DNA from 3 places in the Roseateles sp. GW835-FHT13E02 genome. Region 2 is predicted to be linked to each of the others. Evidence: predicted binding sites of a transcription regulator. Region 2 holds the regulator's gene; each other region holds the start of a gene.
The links. Region 2 encodes LexA, which represses DNA repair genes until DNA is damaged. Its sites were predicted from a motif close to ACTGTATNNNNATACAGT; they were not measured.
Positions count from the first base shown of each region.

Region 1 (6,862 bases), on a different contig from region 2:
TGACGAAAGGCGCGAGAGCTCGCGCCGCAACAATTCGTTCGATAGCGTCCCCGGGCAGCCCTGCCACGAACCGCAAGCCGAGCCGCACCGCAGGCCGATCAGCCCCCTCAATCTCCTCCAGGGAGCAGTCGCCAAAGCTCACCAGCACATCCACGGGCCTGACTTGGACGCCATGCGCGACTGCGTCACGAACCAATTGGCGCGGGGTATAGAACCCCAAAGGCTGCGAGTTCAGCATGGCGCAGAGAAACTCGGCTGGATGTCGGCACTTCAACCAGCAACTGGCATAAACCAACAGAGCAAACGATGCAGCATGCGACTCCGGAAATCCGTAGGAACTGAAGCCCTTCACTTGCTCGATGATCCCTTGCGCGAACTCGAGGGTGTAGCCATTTGCGAGCAGCCCACCAATGAGCCGCCCCTCATACTTTCCCAGCCCCCCTTTGCGCTTCCAGGCCGCCATCGCTCGCCGCAAGCCATCGGCTTCATCAGGGCTGAAGCCAGCCGCCAGCACCGCGATTTGCATGCACTGCTCCTGAAAGACAGGGACGCCCAAAGTGCGTCCCAAGGCCTCCCTCAAGGCTTCACTGGGGTAGGTGATTGGCGCTTTGCCTTGGCGACGATTGAGATAGGGATGAACAGCACCCCCTTGAATAGGGCCGGGGCGTACCAAGGCCACCTCGACGACGAGGTCATAGAAGCAACGCGGCTGCAAGCGAGGGAGCATCTGACGCTGGGCACGTGATTCAATCTGGAAGACCCCCACCGTATCAGCCTTGCAAATCATGTCGTACGTGGCGGGATCTTCCGCCGGAATATCCTGCATCTCCATCGCAAGACCCTGTCGCGCGCCAATCAGATCCAGCGTCTTTCGAATGGCCGTGAGCATGCCCAGGGCCAGCACATCGACCTTGAGCAAGCCCAAGGCATCGATGTCATCCTTGTCCCACTCGATGACGGTGCGATTCTTCATCGACGCGTTCTCGATGGGAACAATGCGGCTGAGCGGACCTCGCGTCAGCACAAAACCGCCCGTGTGCTGGCTTAAGTGGCGAGGCATGCCTATGAGCTGAGCACTCAGTTTGATCAGTTGCTGTATCGCCAGGGAATTGGCATCCACTCCCACCTCTGCCAAACGCTGGGCATCCAACCCTTGCCCGTCGAACCATTGACAAGTACGCGCCATCACCCTGACCTGTTCGAGCGAAAAGCCCAGCGCTTTACCTACATCTTGTATGGCACCACGAGTGCGATAGGTCGCCACCGCCGCCGTCAGTGCAGCTCGTGTACGCCCATACTTTCGATAGAGATACTGAATCACCTCTTCTCGCCGCTCATGCTCGAAATCAACATCAATGTCAGGAGGCTCTTTGCGTTCACGACTGATGAATCGCTCGACCAGAACCACGGCACGCGCGGGATCGACCTCGGTGATTCCTAAGCAGTAGCAAACGGCGCTGTTCGCGGCACTCCCACGTCCTTGGCAGAGAATGCGTCGACTGCGCGCAAAGGCCACGATGTCGTACACGGTGAGGAAGTAATGCTCATAGCCAAGCTCGCCAATGAGATTCAATTCGTGCTCGATCTGAGCTCGCACCTTCGCCGGAGTACCGCTGGGCCATCGTCGAATGGCCCCCTCGTAGGCCAGACGGCGCAAATAGCAGCTCGCTGATTCCCCCTCCGGAACCAGTTCGGCGGGATATTCGTAGCGGAGCTCATCGAGTGAAAAATTGCAACGCGCAGCGATCTTGAGCGATTCGCGCAGCAAACCCGGTTGTCCTGCGTAGCGATTGGCCAAGCTCAAGCGAGAGCGCAAACGGCGCTCCGCATTCCCTGCCAACTCCGTCCCGCAATCTGTCAAGGGCTTTCGCAAACGAATGGCTGTCATGACATCCAAGAGCGGTTTGCGGGAGCGCACATGCATCTGCACATCACCCGTGGCCACGAGGGGGATCGCCGTCAGCTCGCTGGCTTGCGACAGTCGCTCCATCACGATCTCGTCATCCAGGAGCTTCAGTTGCTCGACACCCAACCAGACACGCCCCATGAAGTTCTTCAGCAACCAGCGGGCAATTTCGTTGCAATGGGTTTGAGAACTGTGGCGTGCTGGGACAGCGATAAGCACGCAATCCTCAAGCTGTGACGGAATGATGGCTTCTTGCAGCAAGCGATAGCTGCCCTTGGTCGCTTCGCAACGAAGCCCGGTGATGAATTCGCAAAGGTTTCCGTAGCCTTGCAGATTGCAAGCCAGCACCACCAACACGAACGGCGTCGCACCTTCGACTTGAAACTGACTGCCAATGAGAAGTTTGATACCCGCCTCTTTCGCGGCCACATGAGCGCGAACCACCCCTGCCAAACTGCAATAGTCCGTCAGCGCAATTGCCGTGTAACCCAGAGCAGCAGCACGCTCAACCAGCTCACAGGGTCGACTTGCCCCGGTCAGGAAAGAAAAATTGCTGATGCAACGCAGTTCGGCATACGCAATCTGCAAGCCTTCGTCCATTGCACGGCCTCATGAAAAAAAACCATGAAGCCACCAAGCGGCATCATCAGAAAGGCGCGTCTGAAAAATCCACAACAAGCCAGCCTGCTCACTCCAAGCGAGCCAATAGTCGCGCACCACATTGCACATGTGCTGTGCAACCTCGTCACGATGCCACCACCCATCTTCGACAGCATGGGGGCCCGCAAGCAGCTTGAGCGCGCCCTGATACTCCGGCCGCCCATTTCGAACCGCCAATTTCAGCGGTTGCTCCAAAATGAAAGAGGGCGCAGGGTAGCGTGACGGCTGAGCTTTCCTGCGCGGCAAAGGCTCAGCCGCAGGCTGCCAAGTGCAGGACCATTCCAAACGATTGTCGTCACCAAGCACCGGGCGACAAACACGTTCGGCCCCCAACCTTGCAGCCAGTCGTTCTTGCAACATCGACACACTCTCTCGCGCCAAAACCACATCGGGCAACAAGGACGCACTGCGCTCCAATAAGGGCTCAACTTCGGTGGCTTGCAATTCCAAGTCACCAACGGGAGCCAGCAATTTCACTTGGGCCAGGTTCTCTGCAAGCAAGCGAAACAAATGCTCGATGTCTCGCGTCGCCACCGCGGTGCGAACGACCAGACTCCCCCCTGCGCCTGCGTCTTTGGCGCGCATGCTGTCGTGCCCCCACTTCAATGTGAAAGCAAGCACGCCCGCGTGACGCGCGCTCAACCACCCCCCGAGCTGAAGCAAGAGTTGACGAGCGCCGACCAAAAGCGCTGACGCATGCTCGACCCGAAACGGCAGCTCCAACTTGGTTTGAAAACGCTCCGGCAATTGAACCCAGGCGTGAGCCTCGGGCTGCCGACCGTAGATCTGATCCAGCGCCCCAAGCAACTCCTTGTCAAAGCGTCGACTGATGCCTGCTCGAGGCAAGCGGCGCACATCCCCCAGAGAGCGAGCCCCAATGCGCATCAGCACAGGCAAATGCGGTCGCACGGCGCTCAGAACATGCATCGGCAATGGATCCAACATGGCTTCAAGATCACGCTTCAATCCGTTCTCGACGCCAGCGCGAGCAAAGGCCAATGCGGCCAGACTGTTGGGCCCCCATGCCAAAGCCTTCACACCAAACCCTGCACACTCCGCAAGAACACGGTCACGCAAGGCGCGCCGCCCTTTGAACAGCCTCGTACTGGCCTCCACCTCCATTGCCACAGCCTCCTCGACCAAGCTGACTCTGGGCGTGAACTGCAAAGCCCAAAAAGCCAGCGCTTGAAGAGATGCGTCAATGGGGGACGACGTCGCGCTCAAATCCGGTCGTCGAAGTACGCACCACAACATCAGGCACTCGCAAGGTAAGACGGCTTGGATAACGCAAGCGCTGGGTCATGATGTCCATGAGACCGCCAGGAACAGACATCAAGCGCAGTTCGGCATCGAAACTCGGACCGCGACGTTTGAAAATTCGTACACAGAGTTCCCAGTCCTCCGACACACGAACCTGCAAACGAAGCGGCGCCGCTGAAGACTCGCCCGCCACAAGGGCCGGGCGAAACACGAAAACAGGTGCATCACACCCCGAGGCCAACACCTGCAAGCGCCGAACTTGCTCGGCACGCACCTGCGGCAGCCAAGTCAAGACCGCTCCGCAAGCATTGCTCTTGATAGCTTGCTCCGTTGCCCACAGGCGTTCATGAGGCTTTTCAACATCCACCCAAAGCAACCGATTCGAATCGATGCCATCGCAACACAAGCCAGGAGGGTGCGGACGGTACGGAGGGCCGATGACGGCAATATCACGCCCTCTTTCACTCACAGCGCGCAGCGCAGCAGATGCCAGACGCCACTCCAGCAAGGCAGCCCGATTGATCAAGACCTCAGTCAAGCCGCGGCAGGGCCAACCATGCCCTGGAAGCTCGGCATCCAGGGCCGCGAACCCTGTAGACAGGGTGAGCTCCGCAGTTTGGCCCAGCTGATCGCCACGCCAAACCGCCGCTTCCACCTTCGACGGCAAGGCGCGGAAAGCCGGGAGTGGCGGCCGGCAATCGAATGCGAAGGAAGGGGTGGGTGGCCCTGCCTCGACGGATGGTAGAGAACGCATGATGGTGTGAGAACCTTTTTGGTACTGTATTTTTATACAGTATATTGATCATCTCACCCATCACACTCAATTTTTGAAAAACTCATGGCACAAAGCAGAGTCGCCCGTGCCTAGATTCACGCCCCCATTGCGGTGCCCGAAAGCCCCCCTCATCCACAACAAGGGCCGTCATGCTTGATTCGCCCACAGCCAAGCTGCACCGCAAGGTGCACGGCCCGATACCCGCACGGCCGCACAATCCAGCAACATGGGGCGCAGTCAACGGCTGCACAATGGATCTCGTTGCAGCAGCACGCCTTGTGCTGCGTCTAGGAGAAACACCCCATGAACAAGACCCTCATCACCGCCAGCCTCGTGGCCCTTGCCACTCTGAGCGCCTGCTCCACCACCAGTCCCGATGTGATTCAACGCAATGAAGCCCAGCGCATGGCCGTGGTGCAGGACGCCACCGTGCTGAGCGTGCGCAGCGTCACCGTGGACGGCTCGCAAAGCGGTGCCGGCGCCGTCACCGGCGGCGTGGTCGGTGCCGTGGCCGGCTCTTCGGTGGGCGGCCGCCGCGAAGGCCAGATCGTTGGCGTGCTGGGGGCCGTGGCCGGCGCGGTGATCGGCAATGCCATCGAGCGCAGCGCCACCCGCGAAGAAGCGATCGAAGTGTTGGTGCAGCTGCGCAACGGCGAGCGCCGCTCCATCGTCCAGGCCAAGGGCAATGAGAACCTGAACCCGGGCGAAGCCGTGATCCTGACCACCACCGGCGGCAAGACCCGCGTGACCCGCGCCCCTGCCGTGCGCGTCGACACCACGAATTGACCCTGAATCGGCGCACCGTCTGCCGCGGATGGCACGCGGTGCGCCTTGAAATTGCTCGCGCCCTACTACCTGCCCCTCCCTAGGCGGCTTGGCGCCTCAGCGCCACAACCCATGATCGAATTCGGCGAACACAAGGCCGACCATCCCCGATCGACCTCACAAAGCGCCATAAAGCTCCACCATTCCCCGCGCTAACTTGCTAAATTAGCCGCTTATCTCTGTTTTCCCATGCGCAAGGCATGCGAAAACTAGCACTCACGCATCGCTGAAGTCGCATCTTGAAGTTCACGCCCATACGGCAGAACTCAGAAAGGCTGTGAATGAGTCGTCGAACGGGGGGTGACTTGGGCAATCGTCCTAGAACGAAACGCCTGAGGCCGGCAGAGCAGCCTTCGAAGCTGCTTCTTTTGCTGGTGTTTTGCGGCCTTGCCGCCGCTTTGGTCGTGCAGCAGCAATGGCTAGGCCTGGTGGCCTGCGCGCTCGGCGCCTGCGTGCTTTGGTGGCCCATCCCTTCTACGGCCGACCCACTCAACGCTGACGAGGCGAATCCATCCACGCCCGCTGCTCCCCCGCTCGCAGAAGGGACGTCATTGATGGCCGCAACCGTGTTGCCGGTATGGAGCCGCCAGCTGACGATCATCCAAAGCAGCGTGCAGTCTGCGACGTCCGAACTGCTGAGCAGCTTTTCCAGCATGCTGGAGCTGCAAGACCAATGGGCGAGTCAACTGCAAGCCCTGTCTGCGCAGAACGACCATAACGCCCACACCCGTCAGCATCTAGACCAGCTCTCACTCATCAGCGCCCAGACCCGGATCGAATACGACAAGGTTCTGGAGCGACTGCAGTTTGGCGACCGTGTGTCGCAAATGGTGGATGTGCTGCGCCAAGACACGGAACGATTTGCCCGTCAGCTGCCCCACATGGCACAGGCTGCGCCAGCCGATGCCAATGCTTGGCTGGCCGCACTAGAAGTCCGCTACACCACCGATGAGCAACGTTTCATCCATCACGACCAAGCGCACACGCCACAGCCAAGCAAGGTCGACTTCTTTTAGGGTCCATCTCCCTTTCTTCAACCGGTCCAAACCTTCCACAAAGAGGCACACATGAGCAAAACAATTCTGGTCGTCGATGATTCGGGCAGCTTCCGCACTGTGGTCAAGCTGGCGCTGCAAAAAGCGGGCTACAGCGTTATCGAAGCAGTCGATGGGAAAGATGCCATCGGCAAGCTCGATGGGGCCAAGATCAATCTGATCGTATGCGACGTCAACATGCCGAACATGGATGGCCTGAGTTTTCTCAAGCATGTCAAAACCTTGGCGGCATACAAGTTCACTCCGGTCATCATGCTGACCACCGAGTCACAAGAAGAAAAGAAGGCAGAGGGCCGCGCCGCCGGCGCCAAGGCATGGATCACCAAGCCCTTCCAACCCTCGCAACTGGTGGACGCCGTCAACCGACTGTGTGTTTGAGCG
Region 1 covers NZ_JBXAGJ010000008.1:198,225-205,086, reverse strand. The annotation lists gene AC1Q6P_RS10295 (error-prone DNA polymerase) at 1-2,506, opposite strand, end outside; gene AC1Q6P_RS10290 (Y-family DNA polymerase) at 2,516-3,790, opposite strand; gene imuA (translesion DNA synthesis-associated protein ImuA) at 3,765-4,493, opposite strand; gene AC1Q6P_RS10280 (outer membrane lipoprotein) at 4,905-5,387, shown strand; gene AC1Q6P_RS10275 (hypothetical protein) at 5,708-6,442, shown strand; gene AC1Q6P_RS10270 (response regulator) at 6,494-6,859, shown strand.
Region 1: imuA (translesion DNA synthesis-associated protein ImuA) is a predicted target of LexA. The motif match lies at 4,604-4,621, and genes of this name have one in related genera.

Region 2 (6,862 bases):
ACCGAGCTCGCCGAATGGCGCGCGGCCCTGCGCCCCAACACCCGGCTGCTGTTCGCCGAGACGCCGACCAACCCGCTGACCGAGGTCTGCGACATCCGCGCCCTGGCCGACATCGCCCATGGTGCCGGTGCGCTGCTGGTGGTGGACAACACCTATTCGACGCCGGCGCTGCAGCAGCCCACGCGCTTCGGCGCCGACTTGGTCATGCACTCGGCCACCAAGTACATGGACGGCCAAGGTCGGGTCATGGGCGGTGCGCTGTGTGGCCCCAACCGCCTGATCAAGGACGTGTTCGGCCCGGTCATGCGCACGGCCGGCATGGTGCTCTCGCCTTTCAACGCCTGGGTCATTTTGAAAGGGCTGGAGACCTTGAGCCTGCGCATGAAGGCCCAGAGCGAACAAGCCCTGGCCGTGGCTCGCTGGCTGGAGGCCCGGCCCGAGGTGGCACGGGTGTACTGCCCGGCTTTGCCCTCGCATCCCCAGCATGAACTGGCCATGCGTCAGCAGTCGGGGCAGGGCGGGGCGGTCCTGTCTTTCGAGCTGAAGGCCGACACGCCCGAGGCCGCGCGAGCCGCGGCCTTCCATGTGATCAACAGCACCCGGGTGCTCAGCATCGCCACCAATCTGGGCGACACCAAATCCATCATCACCCACCCAGCCACCACCTCGCATGGTCGCCTCAGCGAGGCCCAGCGCCAGGCCGCCGGCATCAGCCAGGGCTTGATCCGTCTGGCCGTCGGTCTTGAGCATGTCGACGACATCACCGATGACCTGAACCGCGGCCTCTCCACTTTGAACAGCTTATGAGCCAACACGCCAACACTCCCGTGCGCACCCGCATTGCGCCGTCGCCGACCGGTTTTCTGCACCTGGGCACGGCCCGCACTGCCCTGTATTCCTGGGCCTATGCCCGCCACTACGGTGGCAAATTCGTGCTGCGCATCGAGGACACCGATGTGGCACGTTCCACCCAGGATTCGGTGGAGCAGATCCTGGCTTCGATGAAATGGATGGGCCTGGACTACGACGAAGGCCCGATCTACCAGATGCAGCGCCTGGAGCGCTACCACGCGGTGGCCGAGCAATTGATCGGTGAAGGCAAGGCCTACCGCTGCTACTGCACGCCCGCCGAGCTGGACGAGATGCGCGAGGCCCAACGCGCCCGCGGTGAGAAAACCCGTTATGACGGCCGCTGGCGCCCGGAGCCCGGCAAGGTGCTGCCGCCCGTGCCGGCCGGTGTGACACCGGTGGTGCGTTTCAAGAATCCGATGGACGGTGACGTCACCTGGGACGACCTGGTCAAGGGCCCCATCACCATCAACAACCGCGAGATTGACGACCTGATCATCGTGCGTCCGGCCGCTGAAGACGCGCCGGCCGGCAGCCTGGGTGTGCCGACCTACAACTTCGCCGTGGTGGTGGACGACTGGGACATGCAGATCAGCCATGTGTTCCGCGGTGACGAGCATGTCAACAACACGCCCTGGCAGATCAATATCTTCCGTGCCCTCGGCGCGCCGCTGCCGGCCTTTGGCCATGTGCCGGTGATTCTGGGTGACGATGGTCAGAAGCTGTCCAAGCGCCGCGGCGCGGTCAGTGTCACGGCTTACGAAGAGGGGGGTTACCTGCCCGAGGCCATGCTGAACTACCTCTCTCGCCTGGGCTGGAGCCACGGCGATGACGAGCTGTTCAGCCGAGAGCAACTGGTGTCCTGGTTCGATGGCAGCCATCTGAACAAGAGCCCCGCGCAATGGGACCCGGCCAAGCTGGAATGGGTCAACAGCCAATACATCAAGCAGGCAGATGACAGCCGTCTGGCTGCGCTGGTGGCGGCGCATTTCGCTGCACGCGGCGTGCAGGTGGATGCCGCCAAGCTCGTGCCCATGTGCAGCCTGTTCAAGGACCGTTGTTCGACGACCGTGGCTCTGGCCGACTGGCTGGCCATGTACTTCGGCCCGGTCAGCCCCTCGGCCGAGGATCTGGCGGCGCATGTCACGGACGCGGTGAAGCCGGCCCTGGCTGCGCTGGCGGACAAGCTTGAAGCACTGCCTGAGTGGAGCAAGCCCGTCATTGCCGCCGCCATCAAGGAAACCATCGGCGCGCATGGCCTGAAGATGCCTCAGCTGGCCATGCCGGTGCGGGCATTGGTGTGCGGGCGTGTGCAAACGCCCAGCGTCGACGCGGTGCTGGAACTGTTCGAACAAGAAATTGTTGTGAAACGCTTGCGCTCCTTGTAAAAAGCGTCCTATAATCTATGTCTTGCTTGAACAGCGCGAAACTTTAGATGTCTCGCGGTGCTTTGGAAGGCGAGGCGATCCACAAGGAGCGACTCGGCAGCCTGAAGTACTGATAAGAATCGTCGGGGGTATAGCTCAGCTGGGAGAGCGCTTGCATGGCATGCAAGAGGTCAGCGGTTCGATCCCGCTTACCTCCACCAAATTCAAATTGAGTTTGTGTGGCGCGCGGTTCAGATGCAAAAGTTTTGCGATATACTGCAGAGCTTGAATATATAGAGTTAATTGCTGTATACTATGCGGCAGTTAATAAGAAGGTTTAGTCCCCTTCGTCTAGAGGCCTAGGACACCACCCTTTCACGGTGACTACAGGGGTTCGAATCCCCTAGGGGACGCCAAGTTTGACAAGGCTTGGTGGTTATTGAAAAATAACCGCAAACTTGTTTGATGTGATTTAAATTGTGTATATAATTTAAATCATCATCTGGAGTGGTAGTTCAGTTGGTTAGAATACCGGCCTGTCACGCCGGGGGTCGCGGGTTCGAGTCCCGTCCACTCCGCCAGCTTTGAGGCAAAGATTGAAATGTCTTTGTCTGCGTTGAAGAAGTCTGCTGCGGTAGATTTCAAAGGCGGCCAAGAAATTGGCCGCTGTTATTTGTGAAGTTGTTTGAGGTTTGACACGCTTGAATGGCGCGGCGACCGAGATTCGCAAGGATCTGGGGGTATAGCTCAGCTGGGAGAGCGCTTGCATGGCATGCAAGAGGTCAGCGGTTCGATCCCGCTTACCTCCACCACCAAATTTTGTTTGGAAGTGGCGCGCGATTCAGGATGTGATCAGGCTAGAAGGTTGAGTCCCCTTCGTCTAGAGGCCTAGGACACCACCCTTTCACGGTGACTACAGGGGTTCGAATCCCCTAGGGGACGCCAAGTTTGACAAGGCTTGGCAGTGTTTGAATGAGCACTGCGTAACTTGTCCGGTGCAGCGCAATATCGATTTTGATATTGTGGCTCATCTGGAGTGGTAGTTCAGTTGGTTAGAATACCGGCCTGTCACGCCGGGGGTCGCGGGTTCGAGTCCCGTCCACTCCGCCAACATATTGAGAAACCCCGCAAACGAAAGTTTGTGGGGTTTTTTTATTTGCCGCTCGATATCCGAGCCTTGGTACTGTTGGTGAAAACGGGCTATTTGATCAATACCTGCCCGACATTTCCTTGTCGTTCCGGCGGTTCAGTCGCGAAATCTCCATTGGAGATCAAACCATCAGCGATGGCGCATCGTCTGTGAGGTATTCAGCTGCATTAATGCAAGGGTTCCATACTGAGCTTGGCAAGGTTCTTGCGCGTTCAGGCGGCGCCTCTTTTGGGTCTGGTGCAGATTGCTTTGCTCCAGCCACACACCTCGTGATCGGACGAATGTTTGATCAAGCGTCCGTCCGTTCAGGACCAATGTGAATAAACAAAAGAGCCTCCATTGGAGGCTCTTTTGTTTGTGCTGGGTCTTCCGCGACATGAGGCGGCCAGCGATTCAGACGCGTCGTTGGCTGTCTATCGACGGGCGGAGCAAGTAGGCCCGACCCGGGCAAGGGCTGCACATCGTGCGGTCGGGGGATCAACTGAACATCTGATTGCGGATCAGGCCCACCGCCAGCCCCTCGATGGCAAAGCTGTCGTCATCGGCGGCCACTTGAATCGGTTCGAAATCGCTGTTCTCGGGCAGCAACTCAATGCCACTGCGGCCGCGCTTGAATCGCTTGACGGTCACTTCGTCGCCGATTCGGGCCACCACGATCTGGCCGTTCTTGGCGTCCGAGGCTTTCTGCACGGCCAAAAGATCGCCATCTATGATGCCGATGTCTTTCATGCTCATGCCTTTCACTTTGAGCAAAAAGTCGGGCTTCTTGGCGAACATGCTGGCCTCGACGGCATAGTTTTGCTCGATGTGCTCCTGCGCCAGGATGGGGTGGCCGGCGGCCACGCGCCCTATCAGCGGGAGATTCAGCTGGGCCAGGCTGGCCAAAGGGAAATCGAGTTGCTGCCGATCGCTGCCGCGGGGCGCGGCGCGGCCGCGCGCATATCCAGCTTGAAACTCGCGCGCCTCTTGTGACTCTCGGGCATCGCGTGCGGAGTTGAGCGCTCTCAATGTGTCAGACTTCAGGCGGATGCCGCGCGAGGTGCCGCCGACCAGTTCGATCGCTCCTTTGCGAGCCAGGGCTTGCAAATGCTCTTCGGCGGCGTTGGCAGAACGAAAACCGAGTTCGGCGGCGATTTCGGCCCGGGTGGGTGGAGCGCCGGTGCGTTCGATGGCGGCTCGCACCAGATCGAGAATCTGCTGTTGGCGCGCGGTGAGTTTCGGGCTGTCTTCCACGGTGGTCGTCCTCTGCTTGGGGCCCTGGGGCTTGATTGCCTGAATATTTATCCAGTGACTGTATTTTCATCCAGGAATTTCAAAATTGCAAAGCAAGCAAGAAACAATTGCCGTGAATGCGCCGGTGTCTGAAGCGAAATCGGGGCTGGTCGTGATTCTCGGAACCGGCGGCACCATCGCCGGTACGGCGGCCGATGCCTCGGACAATGTCGGTTATCAGGCCGCGCAGCTCGGCGTGGCGCAGCTGATTGCGGCGATCCCGCCGCTCGCCCACCGTGCGCTGGAGGCCGAACAAGTTGCGCAGCTGGACAGCAAGGACATGGATTTCGCGACCTGGCGTTTGCTGGCGGAGCGGGTCGCGGCGCATCTGGCGCGGCCAGAAGTGGCCGGCGTGGTGATCACCCACGGTACGGATACCTTGGAAGAGACCGCCTATTTCCTGCAGCGCGTCCTGGCACCCGGCAAGCCCGTGGTGATCACCGCGGCCATGCGGCCTGCGACCGCCCTGCAGACCGATGGCCCGCAGAACCTGCTGGATGCAGTCACCCTCGCTGCGGAAGGTAGGGTGCCGGGTGTTTTGGTGATGTTTGCTGGCAGCATCCATTCCGCCGAACAGGTGCGCAAGGTGCACAGTTACCGGGTCGATGCCTTCGCGTCGGCCGACGGCGCGCGTCTGGGGGCGATGGAGGAGGGGGGGGTGCGTTGGTTCGCCGCGGGCCCGCAGCGCGGTGCGCAGCCGGTGGTGGGCCTTGCCCACTTGCCCCAAGGCGACCTGAGCTGGCCGCGGGTGCAGATCGTGCTCAACCATGTCGGCGCCGATGGCTCGGTGGTTCGAGCCTTGTTGGCGCAGGGTGTGGATGGGCTGGTGGTGGCCGGTACCGGCAATGGCAGCCTGTCGCAAGCTCTGGAAGCAGCGCTGCGCGAAGCACAGCAGCAAGGCGTGCGCGTGCTGCGCAGCACGCGCTGCGATGCCGGGCCGGTCACTGCTTCGGCCGAGGCCTTGCCCAGCGCGGGAGCGCTGAGCCCGGTGAAGGCGCGAATCGAGCTGCTTCTGGACTTGCTTTCAAGCCCCGTGCTGCGCTGATTCGCGCCTCTGGCCTTGCTCGGTCGACTCAGGCCAGGTTCAGCGTGACGTCGATATTGCCGCGGGTGGCGTTCGAGTAGGGGCAGACCTGATGGGCGGCGTCCACCAGGTCTTGGGCCACGCTGCGCTCCACGCCGGGCACCGAGATGTTCAGGGCCACCTGGATGCCGAAGCCGGCCGGGATGGGGCCGATGCCCACATCGGCGGTGATGGACACTTCGGCCGGCAGGGCGACCTTCTTCATCATGGCGACATGCTTGAGGGCGCCGATGAAGCAGGCCGAATAGCCGGCTGCGAACAGCTGTTCGGGGTTGGTGCCCGGGCCGCCGGCGCCACCCAGTTCCTTGGGTGTCGAGAGTTGCACGTTCAGCGCGCCGTCCGAGCTGGACGAGCTGCCTTGGCGGCCGCCGGTGGAGGTGGCGCGGGCGGTGTAGAGGACTTTGTCGAGTGCCATGGTGATGTACTTCCTATCAATCAAGGGTGGTGGGTGAAAGTTCGGCGTCCGCCAGTTGCTGTCGCAGCTCGTGCAGGCGTCGGGTCAGGGAACTCAGTTCTTCCAAAGAGCAAGCGGCCGCACAGGCGAGCTGCGGTGGAATCTTTTGGGCTTGCACCTTCAGGTCTAGGCCCTTGGGCGTGAGCAGGATGTCGACACGCCGCTCATCTTGCGCGGCGCGCTGCCGTTTCACAAAACCCGACGTTTCCATGCGTTTGAGCAGGGGCGTGAGCGTTCCGGAGTCGAGCGACAGTCGTTGCCCCAGGGTGGAAACGCTGATGCCGTCCTGCTCCCAAAGCACCAACATCACCAGGTACTGCGGGTAGGTCAGGCTCAAGGGCTCCAGCAAGGGCTTGTACAGCTTGGTCATGGCCAGAGAGCTGGCGTAGAGCGCGAAGCACAGCTGCTGGTCCAGACGCAGCCAGTCCTCGTTTGCGGCGGCGGCCGGGGCAAGCTGTGGCATGTCAGGCGGGGGACGTTGGGATGGGCGTGGCATGGGTGATAATGTAGTCCTCAATTTAATTGCACACAATTTATGTGGTTAAATGTGGTTGAGGGTCTTGGTGCCAAGCGGGGTCGATGCGGCAGCGCAGGGCCAAGCAGACCCGGTGTCCTGAAAGCGAGCACAAGATGGTTCTGAGCGTGGTGGCGAATGGTTTGGTGGCCTTGGTGGCCGCCTTGCACCT
Region 2 covers NZ_JBXAGJ010000018.1:55,314-62,175, forward strand. The annotation lists gene AC1Q6P_RS17340 (O-succinylhomoserine sulfhydrylase) at 1-807, shown strand, start outside; gene gltX (glutamate--tRNA ligase) at 804-2,237, shown strand; tRNA gene AC1Q6P_RS17350 (tRNA-Ala) at 2,362-2,437, shown strand; tRNA gene AC1Q6P_RS17355 (tRNA-Glu) at 2,557-2,632, shown strand; tRNA gene AC1Q6P_RS17360 (tRNA-Asp) at 2,721-2,797, shown strand; tRNA gene AC1Q6P_RS17365 (tRNA-Ala) at 2,953-3,028, shown strand; tRNA gene AC1Q6P_RS17370 (tRNA-Glu) at 3,086-3,161, shown strand; tRNA gene AC1Q6P_RS17375 (tRNA-Asp) at 3,250-3,326, shown strand; gene lexA (transcriptional repressor LexA) at 3,844-4,599, opposite strand; gene AC1Q6P_RS17385 (asparaginase) at 4,712-5,683, shown strand; gene AC1Q6P_RS17390 (organic hydroperoxide resistance protein) at 5,712-6,137, opposite strand; gene AC1Q6P_RS17395 (MarR family winged helix-turn-helix transcriptional regulator) at 6,154-6,639, opposite strand; gene AC1Q6P_RS17400 (DUF1304 domain-containing protein) at 6,807-6,862, shown strand, end outside.

Region 3 (6,862 bases), on a different contig from region 2:
GTCGAGATCAGCTTTCGTCCTCGTCCGCCGGGCCGCGCAAGACGCGGCGCACCACCTCGCTGCCAAAACCCCGGCTGATCAGGAAACGCGTCTGCTTGGCGCGCATGGCGGCATCCTCAGGCCAGCGGCCGGCGAACTTGCGCTGCCAGACCTCTCGGGCTCGGGCCAGCTCGCTGTCCTTGAGGCTGGCCCGCTGTTCGGCGCTCATTTGCACGCCGTGCTGCGCCAGCTCCTGCTGGATGCGCTGGCTGCCGAAGCGTCGTGCCCGCGCATGGATGCGCGCATCGACGAAGCGCTCCTCACTGAGATAGCCTCGCTCCTGCAGCCACAGCAGCAGGGCATCCACCTCGGCGGCAATGGCGGCAGCGGGTTCTTCCGAGTCACCCACTTCGGAGATATCACGCGCGCCACCCTCGTCTTGCTCGCGCGCGCTCAAGCGCTCGGGCGACTCCGGCGACAGCGGCTCGAACCAGGCCGGGCCGCCGCACAGGCTTTCCTTCGCCGAGGCCGACTGGCGCGCAGCGGCAGCCCGCTGATCGCGGGCGATGCGCAGCAGCTTGCGCCGCAGCTCGCTGCGGCTATGCTCACGCTGGGCCAAAAGGGCAATGGCCCGGGCCTTCAGAGAGAGGGGCTGGGCAGCACTCACGAGAAAAGTTGAAGTTCGGGGCTCGGCAGCACACCGGGCAGCCAAGCCGCAGGGCTTCAAGCGCCGCCGCGGCCAGGTGCCCCGAGGCCTGGCAAAACGGTTGCAGGCCGGGCTGCCGCAGCGGGGCGGCCTTACTCGGCCGCTTCGGTCGGATTCAGCAGCGCCACACCCAGGGATTCACGGATGCGGTTTTCGATCTCGCGGCTGATGTCGGGGTTCTCGCGCAGGAACTCGCGGGCGTTGTCCTTGCCTTGACCGATCTTCTCGCCCTGGTAGGCGTACCAGGAGCCCGACTTTTCGACCACCTTGGCAATCACACCCATGTCGATGATTTCGCCTTCGCGGCTGATGCCTTCGCCGTAAAGAATGTCGAACTCGGCGGTCTTGAACGGAGGCGAGACCTTGTTTTTGACGACCTTGACCTTGGTTTCGCTGCCGATGACGTCATCGCCCTTCTTGATCGAGCCGATGCGGCGGATGTCCAGGCGCACCGAGGCGTAGAACTTGAGCGCATTGCCGCCGGTGGTGGTTTCAGGGCTGCCGAACATCACACCGATCTTCATGCGGATCTGGTTGATGAAGATGACCATGCAGTTGGTCTTCTTGATGGTGGCGGTCAGCTTGCGCAGGGCCTGGCTCATCAGGCGGGCTTGCAGACCCGGCAGGGAGTCACCCATTTCGCCTTCGAGTTCGGCCTTGGGCGTCAGCGCGGCCACGGAGTCGACCACGATCAGGTCGACCGAGCCGGAGCGCACCAGGGCGTCGACGATTTCCAGGGCCTGTTCGCCGGTGTCGGGCTGGCTGATCAGCAGCTCTTGCAGATTGACGCCCAGCTTTTGCGCGTACTGGATGTCCAGCGCGTGTTCGGCGTCGATGAAGGCGCAGGTACCGGCCAGCTTTTGCATTTCGGCGATGACCTGCAGGGTCAGGGTGGTCTTGCCCGAGGACTCCGGGCCGTAAATCTCGACCACACGGCCGCGCGGCAGGCCACCGACCCCCAGAGCGATGTCCAGGCCCAGGGAGCCGGTGGAGACGACTTGGATGTCCTCGATCACCTCGCCTTCACCGAGGCGCATGATGGAGCCCTTGCCGAACTGCTTCTCGATCTGGCTGAGGGCGGCTTGCAGGGCCTTGGCTTTTTCGGTGTTGAGGGCTTTGACGGGGGCATCCATGATTCGTTCTCCTGAAAAGGGCTGGGCGGATTATGTCGCAATCTGTATGTTTGTACAGTAGTTTGACGATTGAACTTTGGCAAGCCGTTTCGGCGCTCGCCGTGTCATCGCTGAATCCTAGGGCGCCACTGGCTCACTGGATGAGCCAGCAATTGATGAAGTCAAAATTCGGATGGCGCTTGATTTCACCGCGCACAAGCAGCTGTGAGCCGCCGAAGCCCTGGCTGGCATCCCTAGAATGCGGGAACTAGCCCCCTGGCCATGAGTGATGGAGACTGACGCATGCGCATCCTGATTGCCGAAGATGACCAAGTCCTGGCCGATGCCTTGCTGCGCTCCTTGCGCGCCTCCGGTTATGCGGTGGATCAGGTCGGCAGCGGCACCGAGGCCGATGCGGCCCTGGCTTCGCATGAGTTCGATCTGGTCATCCTGGATCTGGGCCTGCCGCGCCTGCATGGCCTGGAGGTGCTGCGCAAGCTGCGCGCCCGAGGCTCCTCCATGCCGGTGCTGATCCTGACGGCGGCCGACAGCGTCGAGCAACGCGTCAAGGGCCTGGACCTGGGCGCCGACGACTACATGGCCAAGCCCTTCTCACTGCAGGAACTGGAAGCCCGCGTGCGCGCCCTGACCCGGCGCGGCCTGGGCACGGCCTCCTCGGTGATCAAGCATGGCCCGCTGAGTTTCGACGCCACCGGCCGCGTCGCCTATATCAACGACCAGATGATCGAGCTTTCGGCCCGCGAGCTGAGCCTGCTAGAAGTACTGCTGCAGCGCGCCGGCCGCCTGGTCAGCAAGGACCAGCTGGTCGAGCGCCTCTGTGAGTGGGGCGAAGAGGTCAGCAACAACGCGATCGAGGTCTACATCCACCGCCTGCGCAAGAAGATCGAGCAAGGCCCGATCCGCATCGCCACCGTGCGCGGCCTGGGCTACTGCCTGGAAAAGATCCAGCCCGGCGCTTGAAGCCCACGCCCGCGCCCAACCGGAGCCTGCCCCACCATGGCGGCTGAAACCGGCCAACGCTCGCTGTTTGGCGAGATCCTCGATTGGATGCTCGCGCCCTTGCTGCTGATCTGGCCGATCAGCGTGGCCCTGACCTGGCTGGTGGCGCAAGGCATCGCCAGCCGGCCCTACGACCGCGAGCTCGGCGAAATGGCCCGCACCCTGGGCCTGCAAGTGGCCTCGGCCGCGCCGCTGCCCGAGGGGCGCAGCGCCCGCTCCCGCTACGCCCTGGCCCCGGAGGCAGCGGCCCTGCTGCGCGCGGACGAAACCGACACCGTCTACTACCAGGTGCTGGGCCTGCGCGGCGAGCTGCTCAACGGCGATGCCAAGCTGCCCGTGCCGCCCGAGGACGATGTCATCGTGCCCTGGGAGCTGCATTTCCGCGATGAAGACATGGGCAGCGAACGCGTGCGCGTGGCCTACCTCTGGGTGTCGCCCGAGGGCATGGCGGGCAGCACGCAAACCATGCTGGTGCAGGTGGCCGAGACGCTGGGCAAGCGCTCGCGCCTGACCAACGAAATCATCAAGGGCGTGATCCTGCCGCAGTTCGTGATCCTGCCGCTGGCGGTGCTGCTGGTCTGGCTGGCGCTGGCGCGTGGCATTGCCCCGCTCAACGAGCTGCAGCGCCGCATCCGCTCGCGAGAAAGCTCGGACCTGAGCCCCATCGACGAGCGCCGCATCCCCGACGAGGTGGCGCCTCTGGTGCGGGCCATCAACGACCTGCTGGCGCGCCTGGACCAGTCCATCAGCAGCCAGAAGCATTTCCTGGCCGACGCCGCCCACCAGCTCAAGACCCCGCTGGCCGGCCTGCGCACGCAGGCGGAATTTGCCCAGCGCGAGATTGACGAAGGCCGCAGCGAGCCCGCTGAACTGAAGCGTTCGCTGCAACAAATCGCCCTGTCCAGCCAGCGCGCCGCCCACATGGTCAACCAGCTGCTGGCCATGGCCCGGGCCGAGGACCAGGAGCATGCGGCCCGGCGTGGCGAGGTCAATCTGGCCGAGCTGGCCACCGAGACCGTGCGCGACTTCGTGCCGCGCGCGCTCGACAAGCGCATCGACCTGGGCTACGAGGGCCCCGACCCCGAAGCCAGCAGCCTCACCCTGCACGGCCACGCCCTGCTGATCCGCGAGCTGATCCGCAACCTGGTGGACAACGCCTTGCTCTACACGCCGGCCGGCGGCACGGTCACCGTGCGCATCGTCGAAGACCCCTTCGGCCAGGTCAGCGTGCTGCAGGTGGAAGACTCCGGCCCGGGCATTCCCGAGAGTGAGCGGGACAAGGTCTTCCAGCCCTTCTACCGGGCCCTGGGCACCAATGTCGATGGCTCCGGTCTGGGCCTGGCCATCGTGCGCGAGATCGCCCAGCAGCATGAGGCCGAGCTCAGCCTGGACGACACCCGCCCGCGCCGCCCCGGTCAACAGCCCGAACCCGATGGCCAGGGCCCCGGCGCGCGCTTCACCGTGCGCTTCCATGCGCGGCCGGCTCAGCCCGCCACGGAGTGAGGCGGGCTCAGGAGCGGTTGAAGCGCCGCGATTTGGCGATCGACATCAACAGACCCAGGCCAAAGCCCAGGGTCACCATGGCCGTGCCGCCGTAGCTGATGAAGGGCAAGGGCACACCCACCACCGGCAGGATGCCGCTGACCATGCCCATGTTCACAAACACATAGGTGAAGAAGCTCAGCGTGATGGCCCCCGCCATCAGCCGCGAGAACAGCGTGGGTGCGTCCGAGGCAATCATCAGCCCGCGCAGGATCAGGGCTGTGAAGCCGAGCAGCAGCCCCAGGGCACCGAACAGGCCGAACTCCTCGCCGTAGGCGGCGAAGATGAAGTCGGTGGTGCGCTCGGGAATGAACTCCAGATGGGTTTGCGTGCCCTTCATGAAGCCCTTGCCGGTCAGGCCGCCGGAGCCGATGGCGATCTCGCCCTGGATGATGTGGAAGCCCTTGCCCAGCGGGTCCTTGGTCGGGTCCAGCAGGGTGCAGACGCGGTTCTTCTGGTACTCGCGCAGCACCGGCCAGGTCACATCGGGCTGGCAGATCGCCTCCTCGCTCACCACCAGGGCCGTGATCCCCGCCCCCGCCAGCACAAAGGCCGGGATGATCAAGCGCCAGGACAGGCCGGCAAAAAAGATCACATACAAGCCGGCCGAGAGCACCAGGATGGAGGTGCCCAGGTCGGGCTGCTTGGCCACCAGGCCCACGGGAACAGCCAGCAGGATGAAGGCGGCCACAAAGTCCGGCAGGCGCAGCTGCCCTTCGCGCTTCTGGAACCACCAGGCCAGCATCAGCGGCACGGCGATCTTGAGGATCTCCGAGGGCTGGATCTGCGTCACGCCGACATTGAGCCAGCGCGTCGCGCCCTTCTTGGTGATGCCGAACAAGGCCGTGGCCACCAGCAGCGCCACGCCCACGGTGTACAGCGGCACAGCCAGAGCCATCATGCGCTGCGGCGAAACCTGGGCCACCAGAAAAATCAGGGCAATCGCCAGCAAGGTGTTGCGACCATGGTCCACAAAACGCGTGCCATGGTCATAACCCGCGGAATACATGCTCACCAGACCCAGCCCCATCAGCCAGGCGATAGACAGCAGCAAGGGCAGATCGAAGCCGGAGAACCAGGGTCGCAGGCGCTGCCACCAGCTGGGACCGTTGAAGGCATTGGCACTCATGGACTAACTCCGGAGGCGACAGCAGGCAGGGCACGAGGGGCAGAGGCGGGTCTCGAGGGCGCTACCGCAGACGATGGCCGCGCCGCGGGCGAGGGGATACGAGGCGCTGACGCAGCCGTGGGTGCCGTCGCCGCCACGCCCGATGCGGCCGATGCAGCAGCAACGACGCCGGATGCTGCTGCCTCCGCCTGCGAGACCTGGCCCGGCAGCGGCACCTGATCGATGCGACGCGGCTGGCCCACGGGCGCCTTCGTTTTGCCCTGCTGGGTCAGGGCAATGTCTTCTTCGCTGGGGTACTGGCCCATCAGCATGAAATCAAACACCCGACGCGCAATCGGCGCGGCCGAGGTGGAGCCAAAGCCGGCGTTCTCGACAATCGCAGCCAGGGCGATGGTGGGCGCCTCCAGCGGCGCAAAAGCGACGTAGAGCGAATGGTCGCGCTTGCGCTCGTCGGCCTTGATGTCCTTGTAGCGCTCGCCCGCCTTCAGGCCCACGGCCTGAGCCGTGCCGGTCTTGCCGCCGCTCTTGTAGCCGGCGCCACGGAACACCTCGGTGGAAGTGCCCTCCACCGTCACGCCGTACATGGCATTGCGGATCACCTCGACCTGCTCGGGTTTGAGTGGCAGCGGCGGAAGGGCATCGCTGGCGATGCGGCGCTGCTCATGACGCACCACGTCTTCGATCTCACGCACCAGACGGGGCTTGAAGCGCTGGCCGCCGGTCGACAGCGTGGACACGGCGGTGGCGATCTGCAGCATGGTGAAGTTGTTGTAACCCTGGCCGATGCCCAGCGAGATGGTCTCGCCGGCAAACCACTTCTGGTTGGCCGGGCTGCGGGCAAAGTAGCGGCGCTTCCAGGCCTGCGAGGGCAGCACGCCCGAGACTTCGCCCTGCACATCGATCTCGGTCTTGCGGCCGAAGCCGAAGGGCTCCAGCTCGTCGTGGATCAAGTCCACGCCCATCTCATTGGCCAGGCTGTAGAAGTAGACATTGGACGAGCTGACGATGGCCAGGCGCATGTCCTTGGGTCCCGGACGGTCGCTTTCCGGGCTGCCGAAGGTGCGGCCGCCGAAACTGTAGGTCAGGTTGTCCATGATCACCGTGCTCGCCGAACGCTTGCCGCTGTTGAGCGCGGCCATGGCCATGAAGGGCTTGAAGGTCGAGCCCGGCGGGTAGGTGCCACGCAGGGCACGGTTCAGCAGGGGCTTGTCCAGGTCTTCGTTGAGGTCGCGCCAGCTGTCGGCATCGATGCCGTCAACGAAGAGATTGGGGTCGAAGGTCGGCTTGGAAACAAAGGCCAGCACCTCGCCGTTGCGCGGGTCGATGGCGACCAGGGCGCCGCGGCGGTCCTTGTAGAGCTCCTCCACCAGGGCT
Region 3 covers NZ_JBXAGJ010000020.1:110,737-117,598, forward strand. The annotation lists gene AC1Q6P_RS18690 (regulatory protein RecX) at 8-388, opposite strand; partial or broken gene AC1Q6P_RS18695 (recombination regulator RecX) at 551-646, opposite strand; gene recA (recombinase RecA) at 778-1,818, opposite strand; gene AC1Q6P_RS18705 (response regulator transcription factor) at 2,101-2,778, shown strand; gene AC1Q6P_RS18710 (sensor histidine kinase) at 2,815-4,320, shown strand; gene rodA (rod shape-determining protein RodA) at 4,328-5,488, opposite strand; gene mrdA (penicillin-binding protein 2) at 5,485-6,862, opposite strand, start outside.
Region 3: recA (recombinase RecA) is a predicted target of LexA. The motif match lies at 1,860-1,877, and genes of this name have one in related genera.